One region of the Corynebacterium minutissimum genome, then DNA from elsewhere that is predicted to be linked to it. Evidence: riboswitches for the same ligand, from Rfam matches in the RefSeq annotation. Region 1 holds a riboswitch; the other holds the start of a gene.
What was found. A riboswitch is a leader RNA that binds a small molecule or an ion and turns the genes downstream of it on or off. The one in region 1 is predicted to bind thiamine pyrophosphate.
Positions count from the first base shown of each region.

Region 2: it holds a riboswitch for thiamine pyrophosphate, as region 1 does, so the genes downstream of both, thiC (phosphomethylpyrimidine synthase ThiC) here and I6J26_RS07745 (ECF transporter S component) in region 1, are expected to answer to the same signal.

Region 1 covers NZ_CP069533.1:1,665,049-1,672,763, reverse strand. The annotation lists gene I6J26_RS07755 (energy-coupling factor transporter transmembrane component T family protein) at 1-89, opposite strand, end outside; gene I6J26_RS07750 (ABC transporter ATP-binding protein) at 184-1,593, opposite strand; gene I6J26_RS07745 (ECF transporter S component) at 1,649-2,278, opposite strand; TPP riboswitch at 2,268-2,405, opposite strand; gene I6J26_RS07740 (acyl-CoA thioester hydrolase/BAAT C-terminal domain-containing protein) at 2,572-3,627, shown strand; gene I6J26_RS07735 (DNA-directed RNA polymerase subunit beta') at 4,082-7,715, opposite strand, start outside.
Region 2 covers NZ_CP069533.1:362,408-370,122, forward strand. The annotation lists gene I6J26_RS01675 (YraN family protein) at 1-212, opposite strand, end outside; gene I6J26_RS01680 (DUF2469 domain-containing protein) at 415-720, opposite strand; gene I6J26_RS01685 (ribonuclease HII) at 812-1,453, opposite strand; gene lepB (signal peptidase I) at 1,450-2,178, opposite strand; gene lepB (signal peptidase I) at 2,156-2,851, opposite strand; gene rplS (50S ribosomal protein L19) at 3,145-3,489, opposite strand; TPP riboswitch at 3,664-3,778, shown strand; gene thiC (phosphomethylpyrimidine synthase ThiC) at 3,774-5,576, shown strand; gene I6J26_RS01710 (thiamine phosphate synthase) at 5,569-6,219, shown strand; gene thiO (glycine oxidase ThiO) at 6,216-7,361, shown strand; gene thiS (sulfur carrier protein ThiS) at 7,358-7,555, shown strand; gene I6J26_RS01725 (thiazole synthase) at 7,563-7,715, shown strand, end outside.

The DNA.
Region 1 (7,715 bases):
AGCGGGGCAACGAGCATGGTCAGCGCCAGTGACACTCCCCCGAAAACCACGTCCACGGAGAGCAACAATGGGGTGACCCACACGAACATGAGGAAGATGCGTGTCAGCGGATTAACTCCGCTCAAGAGGCCGGCAGAAGGCGGGCCCTTTGTACTCACCGAGGAGGGACGAGACGAAGAAAGATTAGCCACGGGTCACCTCCACACGGTGATCGCCGAGGGCGGAAATAAAGAGCGGGTCATGCGTCACGGAGGCAATCGTCGTTCCCTCATCGGCCATGCGGCGCAGCAGCCACACCAGCTCGCTGAAGGTGTGGGGATCTTGGCCGAAGGTGGGTTCGTCGAGCAGCAGCACCTCCGGCGCACTCACCAGTGCCGTAGCTACGGACAGACGGCGCTTCTCCCCTCCCGACAACGTGAACGGGTTGGCGTTGAGGAGGTGCCCCAAGCGGAGGGACTCGACCAGCTCGGCAATGTGCGCCTCGGGGACTTCACGACGCATAACTTTCGGTCCCACGCGCAGCTCCTCAGCCACCGTGCGGGCGACGAACTGGTGCTCGGGGTTCTGGAAGACGAAACCGATGCGGTCAGCGAGCTCCCTAGACTTCCACTCCAAGGGTGAGCCCTTCAGACCACGCCGCACGAAGTCCGCGACCCCAATCTCACCCGACTCCGCAGGAAGGAGCCCAGCCACGGTCATCATCCACGTGGTCTTACCCGCACCATTCGGCCCCGTGATCACCGTTGACGCACCGCGCGGCAGCTCAAAACTGCGCGGCGGGCCGAAGCGCGTGACCAGATCGGTGCTCCACAGGGCGGGTTCGCTGTGCTTGGCGACGCCCCTCGCGTTCGGCAAATCAGTAACTGCGCGGTTCGCCACGACGCTGTCAAGCGGCCCATCCGCCACGATGCGCCCGTCCTTGAGCTCAATAGCTCGGTCCAGCACGCCTTTCCACGCGGCGTGCTGGTGCTCGACCACGATGAGGGTAGCTCCGGTGCGCTCCACCATGGTGGAAACGGCTTCGATGACATCGCGCGCACCTTCCGGGTCCAGGTTCGCCGTGGGCTCGTCGAGCAGAACGACGCCCGCGCCCATCGCAATCACACCCGCCAAGGCCAGGCGCTGCTTCTGCCCGCCGGAGAGCCGTTCGGTAGGAAAGTCGAGGTCAACATAAGGCCCCACAATCTCGAGCGCGGCGGTCACGCGCTGCCAGATCTCCTCGCGGGGGTAAGCCAGATTCTCGCAGCCAAAAGCCACGTCATCGCCCACGCGTGCAGCAATCACCTGGGAATCCGGGTCCTGGAGCACCAAACCCACCGGGATGGTACGGCCGGGCTGCTCAACATTTCCTTCAGCACCCTCGAGAAGAATCTCCCCCACACGAGTTCCTTCATCATCTCCACCGAGCACGCCAGCAATGGCAGCCAACAGCGTGGATTTGCCCGAACCGGAATCGCCGCACAGCAGCACCTTCTCCCCCGGTTCAATGACAAAGTCAATATCCGCTAGGGCTGCCGCGGCGCGGCCCGCATGGGTCCAGCCGTAGCCGCGGGCCGTAACCTTCGTGGCCCCCGCAGCACTTACCTCACTCATACTGCGAAAATAACCTCACCAGCACTCCGCTATTGACCTCACCAGCACTCCGCAACTAGGCGGAATGCTGTTCACGGCCAACCGCGAAGCGATCCAGCGCGCCTGTCTTCGCCAGCGCCTTGACTACAAAGAAGCCCACCGCACCGGCCAAAATCGATCCGGAGATACTCAGGGTGACGAAGTAGATGATGTTGAACTGCAGGGTCTTGCCTAGGTTTCCGGAGGTAAACAGCTCCAGCACGAATGCGCCCCAGCCGGCCGCCATACCGCCGAGCATGGCAACGCCCAGACCAAAGCGGCGGTAGAGGAAGATGGCGAGGACGATCTCCACGCCAATGCCCTGCGCAATACCCGAATACAAAGTACTAATACCCCACTGCGAGCCCAGTACAGCAGAGACGATCGCAGCAAGCAGCTCGACGTAGAGTGCTGCACCCGGCTTGCGGATGACGAGGCCACCGATGACACCACCAATCAGCCAGATACCCGTGGCAATACCACCAAGTCCCGGCGTGAACGCATCCATGGCTTGGAACCAGGCGTAGCCCACCGTGTTCCACACCAGGAACACGAAACCACAGGCTACACCCAATACGGATGCCACCACGATGTCCACGATGCGCCAGTTCAGGCTCCGCGGTGCAGCGCCAGAAACACCTGCACCGGACGTGGATACAGAATTCATTTTTCCTCCCTCTCGCCGGCATTACCCGGATCAGGTTCAACGGTTCGCCGCTACCTTGGCGGCATCTCAGCCTCCTCCCGGGCGCTGCGAAGCAGCATGCAGACAGGAAGCACCCGTGACGATGTGCAGTTGAAAGCGGCGAGCTCTTCACAGTGCTGCCACAGAAAGCTTAAAAGCAGTGACAGCTTAGCAAGCAGCCCCGATAAGGGCACATCCAGCACCTTCAGCACTCCCACGCAATACAATGGAGATAGCGGCGCACACCACATCAGGAAATAAAGGAGACATCCGCCATGCGAGCTATCAAAGCTATTCTCACGATCTTAGGGATTATTCTCCTGTGCTTGGTCCTCCTGATCGCGGGTGTATGGATTGCCCGTTCCATCAACACCAATCGTTATGCAATCCCCGAAAACCCCGAGGGCGGGGATGATCGAATTCTCAGCGAGAACGGCGTGGAGAAAATCAACGGCGACTACATGAAGGGGTTCCACCTCTCGCCGCTTGGTGACGCCCACCCCGGCACGGTCGTCGTCTTCGGTGGCTCCGACGGCGGCGCCAACGTGGAACAGGCTCAACTCCTCCGCGATAACGGCTACGATGTGCTCGACCTCTACTTCTTTGGACAACCCGGCCAAAAGGAATTTATTGATGAAGTCCCACTCGAATTCTTTGATGAGGTCATTGCCTATGCCAACGAGAAGGGCAATGGTGTTCAACCGCTGACCGTCATCGGCACCTCAAAGGGCGCGGAGCTCACTGCAAACTTGGCGGCTCGTTACCCAGAGATCAGCAACATTGTGCTCTACACCCCTGCGGATCACACGTACGGCAACCTCAACTACCAGCGTGATAGCGGCACACGGAGCAGCTTTACATGGAAGGGCGAACCCGTCCCCTTTGCTGCTGAGCAGGGACCCGAGTTTGGCAAATTTGCTGCTGAGCAGGGAGCCGAGTTTGGCAAACTCATGACACGCTTGGCCCTTGGTCTGCCGGTGTCCTATCGCGCTGGCTATGAAGCCATCGCCGCCGCTGCCGACCCAGAAACCGTCATTGACCTCAGCCAGTTCGATGGTCATGGACTCCTCTTCGCCGGGACGGAGGACGCAATGTGGCAAGCCGATGTCGCCGCCAAGGCTCTGAGCGAGCAGAACGACGACCTTGAACCTCACATCTACGAGGGCGCCGGCCACCTTTTTCACGAGAACATTGATGAGCTCGTCGGCCCCTCCTGGGAGGTCATGATGGGTGGCACGGTGGCGGCCAACCGTGAGGCCAAGCGCGATTCTGACGAGGTCCTCCTTAACAGCCTTGCGCAATGGCACGGCCCAGCCCCCGCGGCCCCGTAAAACTGCGCAGTGCCCCGCCGTGGTCTCTGACCCCCACGGCGGGGCACACTGAGGCCGGCCCTTAGTGCACCGACCCCCAAGGGGACTCTCGCCTACTGCTTAAGGAAAGGAAAAGCTTCATCGCGAGCCCCCAAGCCTGGATAGAGATGCTAGTGCGGTCGTGTGCGCAGCCAACTCTCTGTATGAACAAAATGACTATTAACTTATCCTTCGCTCAGGTTAATGAGATGGGCGTTCAGGCGCAACTTAACACCGTTAACCAGCGATATTGAGGAAGCTCAGCCCGAAAGGGTGGAAATCTTCCTTAAGAAGAAATAAGAACTAGCCGAACGAACAACTCGCCCATGCTCGCTGATGGTAAAAGACCCGATTCCCCACCTGCTCCACTGTGGCAGGTGGGGAATCGGGTCTTTAGCGGTGAGTGTTTTTCGCCTCTCACTTCAGAATCGAAGCCTTAGTAGGTGTAGTCCTCCTCCAGCGGCACGGAAGCGCCGGTGAACTCACCGAAGCCATCGTCGCCGTAGATGGAGTCACCGTAGGTCGGGATGGAGTACGCAGCGTTGCGTGCGGCCTCAGTCGGCTTAACGCTGATGTTGCGGTAGCGGGAAATGCCGGTACCGGCCGGGATCAGCTTACCGATGATGACGTTCTCCTTCAGGCCAATGAGCTGATCCGAGCGCTTGTTGATGGCGGCGTCGGTAAGCACGCGCGTGGTCTCCTGGAAGGAAGCCGCAGACAGCCAGGACTCGGTAGCCAGAGAGGCCTTGGTGATACCCATGATCTCACTACGCAGCTGAGCCGGCTGACCACCCTCAGCAACCTGAGCAGCATTAACCTGCTTAGCCTCAGAAAGGTCAATAAGGTTACCCGGCAGCAAGTCCGTGGTACCCGCGTCGATGACGGTACCGCGACGCAACATCTGGCGAATGATGATCTCGATGTGCTTGTCGTGGATAGCCACACCCTGTGCACGGTAAACAGCCTGGACCTCGTCGATGAGGTGCTTCTCCACACCACGACGGCCAAGGACCTCCAGCACGTCGTGCGGATCAGCAGCACCGCGCATCAGACGGTCACCGGTCTCCACGTGGTCGCCATCGCGCAGGGAGCGCTCAATCATGGCATCCGGGTTGGACTCCATCGGGCGGCGGACCTGAGCCAGGCCCTGGCGCTTCGACAGCTTCTCATAGACCACGTTGTCAGAGCCATCATCCGGGGTGATGGTCAGGGTCCAGAAGTTACCCTCATCCGACAGGGACACGGTGCCGTCGACAGAAGCGATCGGTGCGCGGTTCTTCGGGTTGCGGGCCTCGAAGAGCTCCTGAACACGCGGCAGACCACCGGTAATATCGCCACCGACACCACCCTGGTGGAAGGTACGCATGGTCAGCTGGGTACCCGGCTCACCAATGGACTGTGCGGCCACGATGCCGACTGCCTCGCCGATGTCGACCAGCTGGCCGGAGGCCATGGACTTGCCGTAGCACTTCGCACAGACACCAGCCGGGGTCTGGCAGGTCAGCACGGAGCGGACCTTGATCTCCAGAACGCCAGCGTTGACGATCTTGCGGCTGAGCTCCTCAGTGAGGTCGGCGCCAGCCTCAGCGATAACCTCGCCGTTCTCATCCTTGACGTCGCCAGCGACGACGCGACCAGATGCGGAGGTCTCCCACAGCTCGTGCAGGTCGTAGGAACCTTCGGCGATCTCGACGCCGAGCGGGACGCGCACACCCTGACGGGTGCCACAGTCTTCCTCGCGGACGATGACATCCTGTGCCACGTCCACAAGACGACGGGTGAGGTAGCCGGAGTCGGCGGTACGCAGAGCGGTATCCGCCAGGCCCTTACGGGAACCGTGGGAGTTGTTGAAGTACTCCAGAACCGACAGGCCCTCACGGAAGGAGGTCTTAATCGGACGGGTGATGTAGTCACCCTTGGAGTTCACAACCATGCCCTTCATACCGGCCAGGGTCCAGATCTGACGCATGTTACCCGCAGCACCGGACTTCACGATCATCGGAATCGGGTTGTCATCCGGGTACATGTTCTCGACGGCCTCACCGACGGTATCGGTAGCATCCTTCCACAGCTCAACGAGGCGGTCGTAGCGCTCGCGCTCGGTAAGAGCACCCTGCTCCCAGTACTTGCGCTCGATGCGCTCTGCTTCCTTCTCGTAGGACTCGAGCACCTCATGCTTGTTCGGGAGAACCAGAACGTCATCCATGGTGATGGTCACGCCAGAACGGGTGGCCCAGTAGAAGCCAGCGTCCTTCATCTTGTCCAGAACCTGGGCAACGGTGATCATCGGGTACTTCGCGGCGAGGTCATTAATGACGTCACCGAGCAGCATCTTGTTGCCAGCACCGCCCTTACGGACCATGACGCCCTCAAGGTACGGGTAGTTCCATGGCAGCAGGTCGTTGAACATGATGCGGCCCAGGGTGGTCTCCGCCATCCAGGCCTGGCCCTTCTGCCAACCATCCGGGAAGTGCTCGGCCTCGATATCTGCCGGCGGACGCAGGTGGGAGATGCGCACCTTGATCGGGGCCTGCAGGCCCAGCACACCGCGGTCACGAGCCATGATGGCCTCCGCGTAGGAGGAGTAGACACCCTGTGCAGGCTGGTCCTCGGTAGCTTCACGGTAACGTCCCGCGCCACCGATCTCGTCCTCGCCCTTGTCCATGGTGAGGTAGTAGAGGCCGGTAACCATATCCAGGCGCGGCATAGCCAGCGGCTTACCGGACGCCGGGGACAGAATGTTGTTGGAGGCCAGCATAAGAACGCGGGCCTCAGCCTGTGCCTCGGCGGACAGCGGCAGGTGGACTGCCATCTGGTCACCGTCGAAGTCGGCGTTGAACGCCTCACAAGCCAGCGGGTGCAGCTGGATGGCCTTACCCTCCACGAGCTTCGGCTCGAAGGCCTGGATACCCAGGCGGTGCAGGGTCGGTGCACGGTTCAGCATCACCGGGTGCTCAGAAATGGCCTCTTCAAGGACGTCCCACACCTCAGGGCGCTGACGCTCCACCATGCGCTTGGCGGACTTGATGTTCTGGGCGTAGTCATTCTCCACCAGACGCTTCATAACGAAGGGCTTGAACAGCTCCAGTGCCATGAGCTTCGGCAGACCACACTCGTGCAGCTTAAGCTGCGGACCAACGATAATCACGGAACGGCCGGAGTAGTCCACACGCTTACCCAGCAGGTTCTGGCGGAAGCGGCCCTGCTTACCCTTGAGCAGGTCAGACAGGGACTTCAGCGGGCGGTTGCCCGGGCCAGTGACCGGACGGCCGCGGCGGCCGTTGTCGAACAGCGCATCGACGGACTCCTGCAACATGCGCTTCTCGTTGTTCACGATGATCTCGGGCGCACCGAGGTCGATCATGCGCTTAAGGCGGTTGTTGCGGTTGATGACGCGACGGTAAAGGTCGTTGAGGTCGGAGGTGGCGAAGCGGCCACCGTCCAACTGCACCATCGGGCGCAGCTCCGGCGGGATGACCGGGATAGCGTCGAGCACCATGCCGGCCGGGTCGTTGCCCGAGCGCAGGAAGGCTGCGACAACCTTGAGGCGCTTAAGGGCACGCATCTTCTTCTGGCCCTTGCCGTTGTTGATGATCTCCTTGAGAACCTCAGCCTCAGCCTCGAGATCAAAGTTGCGGATGAGGGTCTGGATAGCCTCAGCACCCATACCGCCGGTGAAGTAATCCTCGTAGCGGTCAACCAGCTCTTCGTAGATAGTCTCATCAATGATCATCTGCTTCGGAGCCAGCTTGATGAAGGTGTTCCAGATTTCGTCGAGGCGAGCAACCTCGCGCTCACCGCGCTCGCGGATGTGCTGCATCTCCTTGTCGGCAGCGTTCTGGACCTTGCGGCGCGCGTCAGCCTTAGCGCCGGCGGCCTCCAGCTCAGCCAGATCCTGCTCAAGCTTGGCAGCGCGCTCGGCGATCTCTGCCTCGACGTCATCCTCCACGTCCTTCTTCTCCAGCAGCATTTCTGCTTCCAGAGTGGACTGGTCATTGTGGCGAGCTTCCTCGTCCACAGAGGTGATGATGTTGGCAGCGAAGTAGATGATGCGCTCAAGGTCCTTCGGA
Region 2 (7,715 bases), 1.3 Mb from region 1:
ATTGTTCCATCCCGCTCGCGCACAACGAGATCTATCTCCCCTACGGAGTACTGCACGTTCGCAGCTATTACTTGGCTGCCGCGTGCCCGGTAGAAGTCGGCGGCGAATTTTTCACCCGCACGCCCTAAGGCGTCTTGGGGGCGGATGGTCTGGCCCGCAGCGGGCGTAGTCAGTGTCCCTGTGCGAGTAGATGATGCTGAAGGTCTGGTCATGGAGGTGCTCCTTGGAATGGTCGTGCTTTCTACACGCCGCAAGCACGACACAAGCCCAGTCCTCGTGCCGTGGACCTCACGGCACTATCCAGAACACCTCAGGTACCTAGCTCCTGACGAGGGGTCTGCAGCCCCACACGGCATATTTGTGGATAACGAGTCCGGGGTCACCCCACCCCCTCAGGGTTATCCACAGCCTGGGCTAGTCCGGAAGCACAAAGTCCGGCTTGTCCAGCTCCTCGATGTTGACGTCCTTGTAGGTGATAACGCGGACGTAGCGCACGAAACGTGCGGAGCGATACATATCCCAGACCCACGCATCCGACATGCGCACCTCGTAATAGACATCAGGTCCAGACGTGTGTGGGATAAGTTCGACGGCGTTGGCCAGGTAAAACCTGCGTTCGGTCTCCACCACATAGGAGAATTGGCTGACCACATCGCGGTACTCGCGGTACAGCGACAGCTCGACTTCAGCCTCGTAGTTATCGAGTTCCTCAGCGCTCACGGTGTGCTTCTCCTTCGCTCACGTCTCCGGTGGTTGTCACGTGTTGTGACAGAACGTGCCTCAGCTTACTTCCCACACAGCGCTGACGTGCTCAGGCGCGCGCAAGGAAGTCCGCATGAGCGCCAGCAACATTGCGATAACTCATCCGGTGTTCCGGTGTTGCCCCCAAAAGAGCAATAGCCTCCTGGTGCGCGACGGTGCCATATCCCTTGTGACTGCCCAGCCCGTAGCCCGGGTAGCGCTGCTCAAGTTCCGCCATGAGACGGTCCCGGGAAACCTTGGCCAAGATACTCGCTGCTGCTATACATCGCGCTGCGGTATCACCACCGACGATCGGCAACTGCGGGGAAGGGATGCCGGGGACTCGGAGGGCGTCGGTAAGCACATAGCCCGGACGGACCTCCAACTGCGCCACCGCGCGGCGCATCCCGGACACATTGGCGTGTTGGATCCCAAACGTGTCGATGTCACGAGCCTCAATGTGCACCACGGACCAAGCTAGAGACCGTCGTTTAATGATCGGTTCCAACTGGGCACGTGCAACAGGGCTCAGTTTCTTGGAATCATCAAGACGCTCGAGCCCCGGAAGGATACGTTCCGGAAGGATGCAGGCAGCAATGGTCACCGGCCCACAGCAGGCCCCTCGCCCAGCTTCATCCACGCCCGCTACCGGACCTAGGCCCGCTTTTGTTAACGCCACCTCATACGTCCGCTTTTGCTTCAGCCGCCTCATAGCTCTGGATGGTCGATAGGATGCGCGCGGCTCACCGGCAGAACCACGGCTTCGACTTTGCCACGCACATTCTCGACGGGGATGGTGCCCTGCAGCTTATCGCCCAGATGCGCGCGGGAGTCGAGGGAATTGGTGCGGTTATCCCCCATAACCCACAGGTGCCCGTCCGGTACCGTAACCGGACCAAAGTAGGCACCGCCGCACGCTTGTGAGGCCCCGCTACTATCGATGGGAATCTCTGGAGGGTCAAGGACAAAATCCTGGCTCGTTGCATGCCCGTCGACCATGACGGCAGGATCGCCTTCCTCGCAGGACACGGTCTGCCCGCCGGTGGCAATGACACGTTTGACCAGGATGTTGTCACCGTTGGGCACCAGCCCCACCACAGCACCAAGGTTTTGCAGCCCACGCACGACAACGTTGCGGGAACGTGCGACGTCAAACGAGGTATTCCACGAATCTGGTCCGGAAAAGACCACGACGTCTCCCGGTTGCGGGTCAGAGAAATAGTAGCTGACCTTCTGCACGACGATGCGGTCGTTCGCGCACCCAGGGCAGCCATGCAGGGTCGGTTCCATAGATGACGACGGGATAAGGTACATCCGCCCCACAAAGGCTTGGATGAGAGCCAACACAGCAAAGGTCACCGCAAGCGCCCACAGCACATCACGTGTGCGCAGGCGCGTGGCTTCCGGGCTGGGGCTAGGACTGGATGTCCGGGTCATCGACCCCACCGATACGGTTGAAGGGGAAGAAGACGAACATGACCTTGCCGCGCACGTTCTCCAGGGGGATGGTGCCCTGGTACTCATCCTGCATGTGGTAGCGCGAGTCCGCCGATGCCGTGCGGTTATCACCCATCACCCAGATATTGCCTTCCGGTACGGTCACCGGACCAAAGTAAGCACCGCCGCAGGCATAGGAACCGGTAGTTTCGTCCACCTGGTAGGTGGGCGGGTCCTGAACATAGTCCTGCTCAATGGGCTTGCCATCTACCATGACGGCTGGGTCGCCCTCCTGGCAGGACACAGTCTGCCCACCGGTAGCGATGACGCGCTTGACCAAGGTGTTTTCATCCGGCGGGGTAAGCGAGACATAGCTCAAAGCATCCTGAATACGGTGAATCACCGGGTTATCCGAGCGCGGGGATTGCCAGTTGGTATCCCAATCCTCGGTGCCCTTGAAGACCACAACATCACCCGGCTCTGGGGTTTTGTCACCGTAATAGGAGACCTTCTCGGTGAAAATACGGTCATTGTTGCAGCCGGCACAGCCATGCAGGGTCGGCTCCATCGAACCCGAAGGGATGACGTACTGGCGGCCCACAAAGTTCTGGAACACACCGACCACCGCGAGTACGCAGACCACGACGATGACGGTCTCCAGGAACCACGGCATCTGCTTCTTTTCTTTCTCCTGCTCCTTCGCAGGCAGTGCAGTGCTTGGCGACGTCCCCCCTACCGCCGCATCCACGTTCTTCTCTGCGCCCTGCTCACCGCTGGTGACACCGTCAGTGAGATTCTCAGAGACACCTTCAGTCATGTCCTTGTCTTTATCCACGCGCTAAATCCTAGCAATGTGCAACGACATCCTCGGTATGTGGCTCGGCAGGAGCAGCGTTGTAAAGCACAAAGCCCTCCGCCTTACCCATGAGAAACGGTGGGAAGCGGAGGGCTACTGAGCAGCTAGAACTAGCGACGCTCCTTGATGCGGGCCTTCTTGCCGCGCAGGTCGCGCAGGTAGTACAGCTTGGCGCGGCGAACGCGGCCGCGGCGAACTACCTCGATGGAGGCGATGTTCGGGGAGTGAACCGGGAAGGTACGCTCCACACCGATGCCGAAGGAGACCTTGCGGACGGTGAAGGTCTCGCGGATGCCGTCGCCCTGGCGGCGGATGCAGACGCCCTTGAAGAGCTGGGTACGCTCGGTGCTGCCCTCGATAACCTTGACGTTGACGTCGAGAGTGTCGCCCGGGCGGAAGGACGGGATATCGTCACGCAGCTGTGCTGCGTCAACCTTGTCAATGAGGTTTGCCATTGAATGCTTTCCTTTTCAGTTTAAGACAGAGGACCCTAGCGCTACTTTTCGGTAGCTGACCGGTTCGTGCCTGTTACATAGAACAACGTCATCTTTCCATACCTCACCCCCACCGGCCAAATTGTTCCAAACGCCTGACACGGCTGGGATTTACCCTCTATGGTGGGAAACGCACTGATACCCCACGGGTGCCCACGGGAAGTGGGCTGAGAGTGGCGCTGACACCGCGCCTGCACCGTTCGAACCTGTCTGGTTAGCACCAGCGAAGGAAGAGAGGAGCAGCCATGACGGCTACCCATACCCCTATCCAGTCCTCCGACTCCGGGGAGATCCACCCCAAGCACTCCTACTCCCCCATCCGGGAGAAGGGCCTTGAGGTGCCTGAGACGGAAATCCAGCTGGATGATTCCCCCACCGGCCCCAACGAGCCTTTCCGCGTCTACCGCACCCGTGGCCCGGAGTGTGAACCTGAGGTAGGCCTTCCGGCACTGCGCGCAGAGTGGATTGCCGAGCGCGGCGATGTGGAGTCCTATGAGGGCCGCGCCCGCAACTTGGCCGATGACGGACGCTCCGCTGAGCGCCGCGGTGCTGCTTCCCAGGAGTGGAAGGGCGAGCGGCGCCAGCCTCTGCGCGCGAAGGAAGGCAAGCGCGTCACCCAGATGCACTACGCACGCCAGGGCATCATCACCAAGGAGATGGAGTTCGTGGCCCTGCGTGAGCACTGCGAGCCGGAGTTTGTTCGCTCCGAAATCGCGCGCGGGCGTGCCATCCTGCCTAACAACGTCAACCACCCGGAGTCTGAGCCGATGATTATCGGCCGCAAGTTCCTCACCAAGATCAACGCCAACATCGGCAACTCCGCGGTAACGTCCTCCATCGCTGAGGAAGTCTCCAAGCTGCGCTGGGCCACGCGCTGGGGCGCGGACACGGTCATGGACCTTTCCACCGGCGATGACATCCACACCACCCGCGAGTGGATTCTGCGCAACTCTCCCGTCCCGATCGGAACCGTGCCCATCTACCAGGCCCTGGAGAAGGTGAACGGCGTGGCGGAGGACCTCACCTGGGAAATTTTCCGTGATACCGTCATCGAGCAATGCGAGCAGGGCGTGGACTACATGACCATCCACGCCGGTGTGCTGCTGCCTTACGTGCCACTGACCACGGACCGCGTGACGGGCATTGTCTCCCGCGGTGGTTCCATCATGGCGGGCTGGTGCCTGGCACACCACAAGGAGTCCTTCCTCTATGAAAACTTCGACGAGCTCTGCGAGATTTTCGCGCGCTACGACGTCGCTTTCTCCCTTGGCGATGGTCTGCGCCCGGGTTCGCTGGCGGACGCCAACGACACTGCCCAGTTCGCTGAGCTCAAGACTATCGGCGAGCTCACCCGGCGCGCCTGGGAGTATGACGTCCAGGTCATGGTGGAAGGCCCGGGCCACGTGCCGCTCAACATGATTCAGGAAAACAACGAACTGGAGCAAGACTGGGCTTCTGATGCTCCCTTCTACACGCTGGGCCCACTAGTCACTGATATCGCGCCGGGCTATGACCACATCACCTCCGCCATCGGTGCGGCGAACATCGCCATGGGAGGTACGGCCATGCTGTGCTACGTCACCCCGAAGGAGCACCTGGGCCTGCCTAACCGTGACGACGTCAAGACCGGTGTCATTACATACAAGTTGGCTGCCCATGCTGCCGACGTGGCCAAGGGCCACCCGGGTGCACGCGCTTGGGATGATGCGATGAGTAAGGCCCGCTTCGAGTTCCGCTGGCACGATCAGTTCGCGCTCTCGCTGGACCCGGACACCGCGCAGGCCTACCACGATGAGACCTTGCCCGCGGAGCCGGCGAAGACCGCGCATTTCTGCTCGATGTGCGGCCCGAAGTTCTGCTCGATGCGTATCAGTCAGGATATTCGCGATACCTTCTCCGATTCCCTCGGCATGCCCAGCTTCCCGGGCCAAGGCTCCGTCGATCCTGACGTTATCGCTGCTGCCCGCGCAGGTGAGGAGCGCAAGTCGAAGGAGTTTAAGGCGCAGGGTTCGCAGCTGTACCACGAGGAAGACGGCGTCAATGCCTGATCTTCGCTGTTACTTCGTCACGGGCGCAGGCTCGCATGCGGACGTCGTTCGCATCGCGACTGCCGCAGCGCGCGGCGGGGCGGGGGTCGTGCAGGTACGTTCTAAGCCGATTTCTGCCCGCGACCTCTACCTGTTGGGCCGCGACGTGGCGCGTGCGGTGGCACAGGCCAATCCAGAAACGCGTGTGCTTATCGACGACCGCGTGGACGTCGCCCTCGCCCTACGCCACGACGGCGAAGCAATCCACGGCGTGCACCTTGGTCAAGACGATCTGCCCGTGGCAGCCGCCCGCGCACTGTTAGGGCCAGAGGCGATCATCGGGCTAACCACGGGCACCCGCGAGCTTGTCGCGGCCGCCAACGAGGTGGCTGAGTATATTGACTACATCGGTTGCGGCCCCTTCCGTGCCACCCCAACGAAGAACTCCGGCCGCCCGCCGCTGGGTCTGGGCGCCTACCCGGAACTGGTGAAGCTCTCCCGCGTTCCCCTCGTGGCCATCGGGGATGTCACCGCTAACGATGCTGCGGACTTGGCTGCGACCGGCGTGGCCGGCCTAGCTGTCGTGCGCGGCATCATGCATGCCGATGACCCAGAAGCCTACTGCCGCGAGCTGTTGTCCGGCTTCGATGAAGGTACGCGATGAGTACCGCCACTGATTCTTCCGTCATCATTGTCGGCGCAGGTGTAGTGGGCCTAGCCACCGCAGTGGAGCTGGCTTCCCGGGGTCACGAGGTCACCGTGCTGGATCCTGCGCCGGCTTCCGGAGCCACGCACTTCGCCGGAGGAATGCTCGCCCCCACTGCAGAGGTGGTGTACCAGCAGGATCCGCTCTTTCCCTTGATGCGCGCCTCCGGCGAGTGGTACCCGGAACTTATCGATCTGGTGGCATCCCACACGGAGGTTCCCACCGGCTACCGTGATGAAGGCACCTTCGTCGTCGCCGCTGACCGGGCGGATGCCCAGCACCTTGTTGAGCTGGCTGACTATCAATCTCTCCACGACATGGAGGTCGAGCGCATCACCGTACGCGAGGCGCGCCGCGCCGAACCGCTTCTTTCCCCGCGTCTCGCCGCTGCCGTGAGCATCCCCGGTGATACCCAGGTTTTTCCCCGCCAGTGGGCCGCTTCGCTGCTGAGCGCAGCCCAAGAACTCGGCGTGCGTTTCTTTCGTACGGCAGCGCAGTCGGTTGATGCCGCTAGAGGCGTGGTCAGCACTCCCGCTGGTAACTTCCACGCCGATGACGTCGTTCTGGCTGCTGGCCTGGGCACCCGCGACGTCGACTGGGCACGCTCGGCGGGATTAGAACGCTCTCCCCTCCAACTACGCCCAGTGTACGGCGACATCGTGCGCCTGCGCGTGCCAGAGCACCTGCAGCCGCTGCTTAACCGGGTCGTCCGCGGCTTCGTGGAGGACCGCCCCATCTACCTCATCCCTCGAGCCGATGGCACCTTGGCCGTTGGCGCTACCACCCGCGAGGATACTCTCACCACGGCCCAGGCCGGCGGGGTCTACGCACTGCTTCGCGACGCCATCCGCATCCTCCCCGCCGTCGAGGAGTGCGAGTTCCTCGAGGCCAGCGCAGGTGCTCGTCCCGGCACGCCGGATGACTTGCCTTATCTTGGCCGCGTCAGCGACCGGCTCGTCATCTCTACCGGCTATTTCCGCCACGGCATCCTGCTCACGGCCCTGGCCGCGCGCTGTACCCGCGAGCTCATCGACGGCAGCGATCCTAGTATCGATCTCACTGCCTGCAATCCCCTTCGACACCGCAAGGAGCAACAATGATCCTCACTCTCAACGGCCAGCCCTATGACACGGCGGCCAGCACCGTTGCCCAACTGCTGGAGGAAAAAGGCATTGCTGCCGACGGCACCGCGGTAGCCGTCGCCGAACAGGTCGTGCCCCGCTCACAATGGCAAGACACCCCACTTACCGAAGGTGCTGACGTGGAAATCCTCACCGCAGTACAGGGAGGCTAGAAGCTACATGCTCACTATTGCCAATACCACCTTTTCCTCGCACCTCATCATGGGCACCGGTGGTGCCACCAGCCACGAGGCCCTCGAGCGCGCGCTGGTCGCCTCCGGAACCGAACTGACCACCGTGGCCATGCGCCGCCACGCCGGCACCAGTGACGGT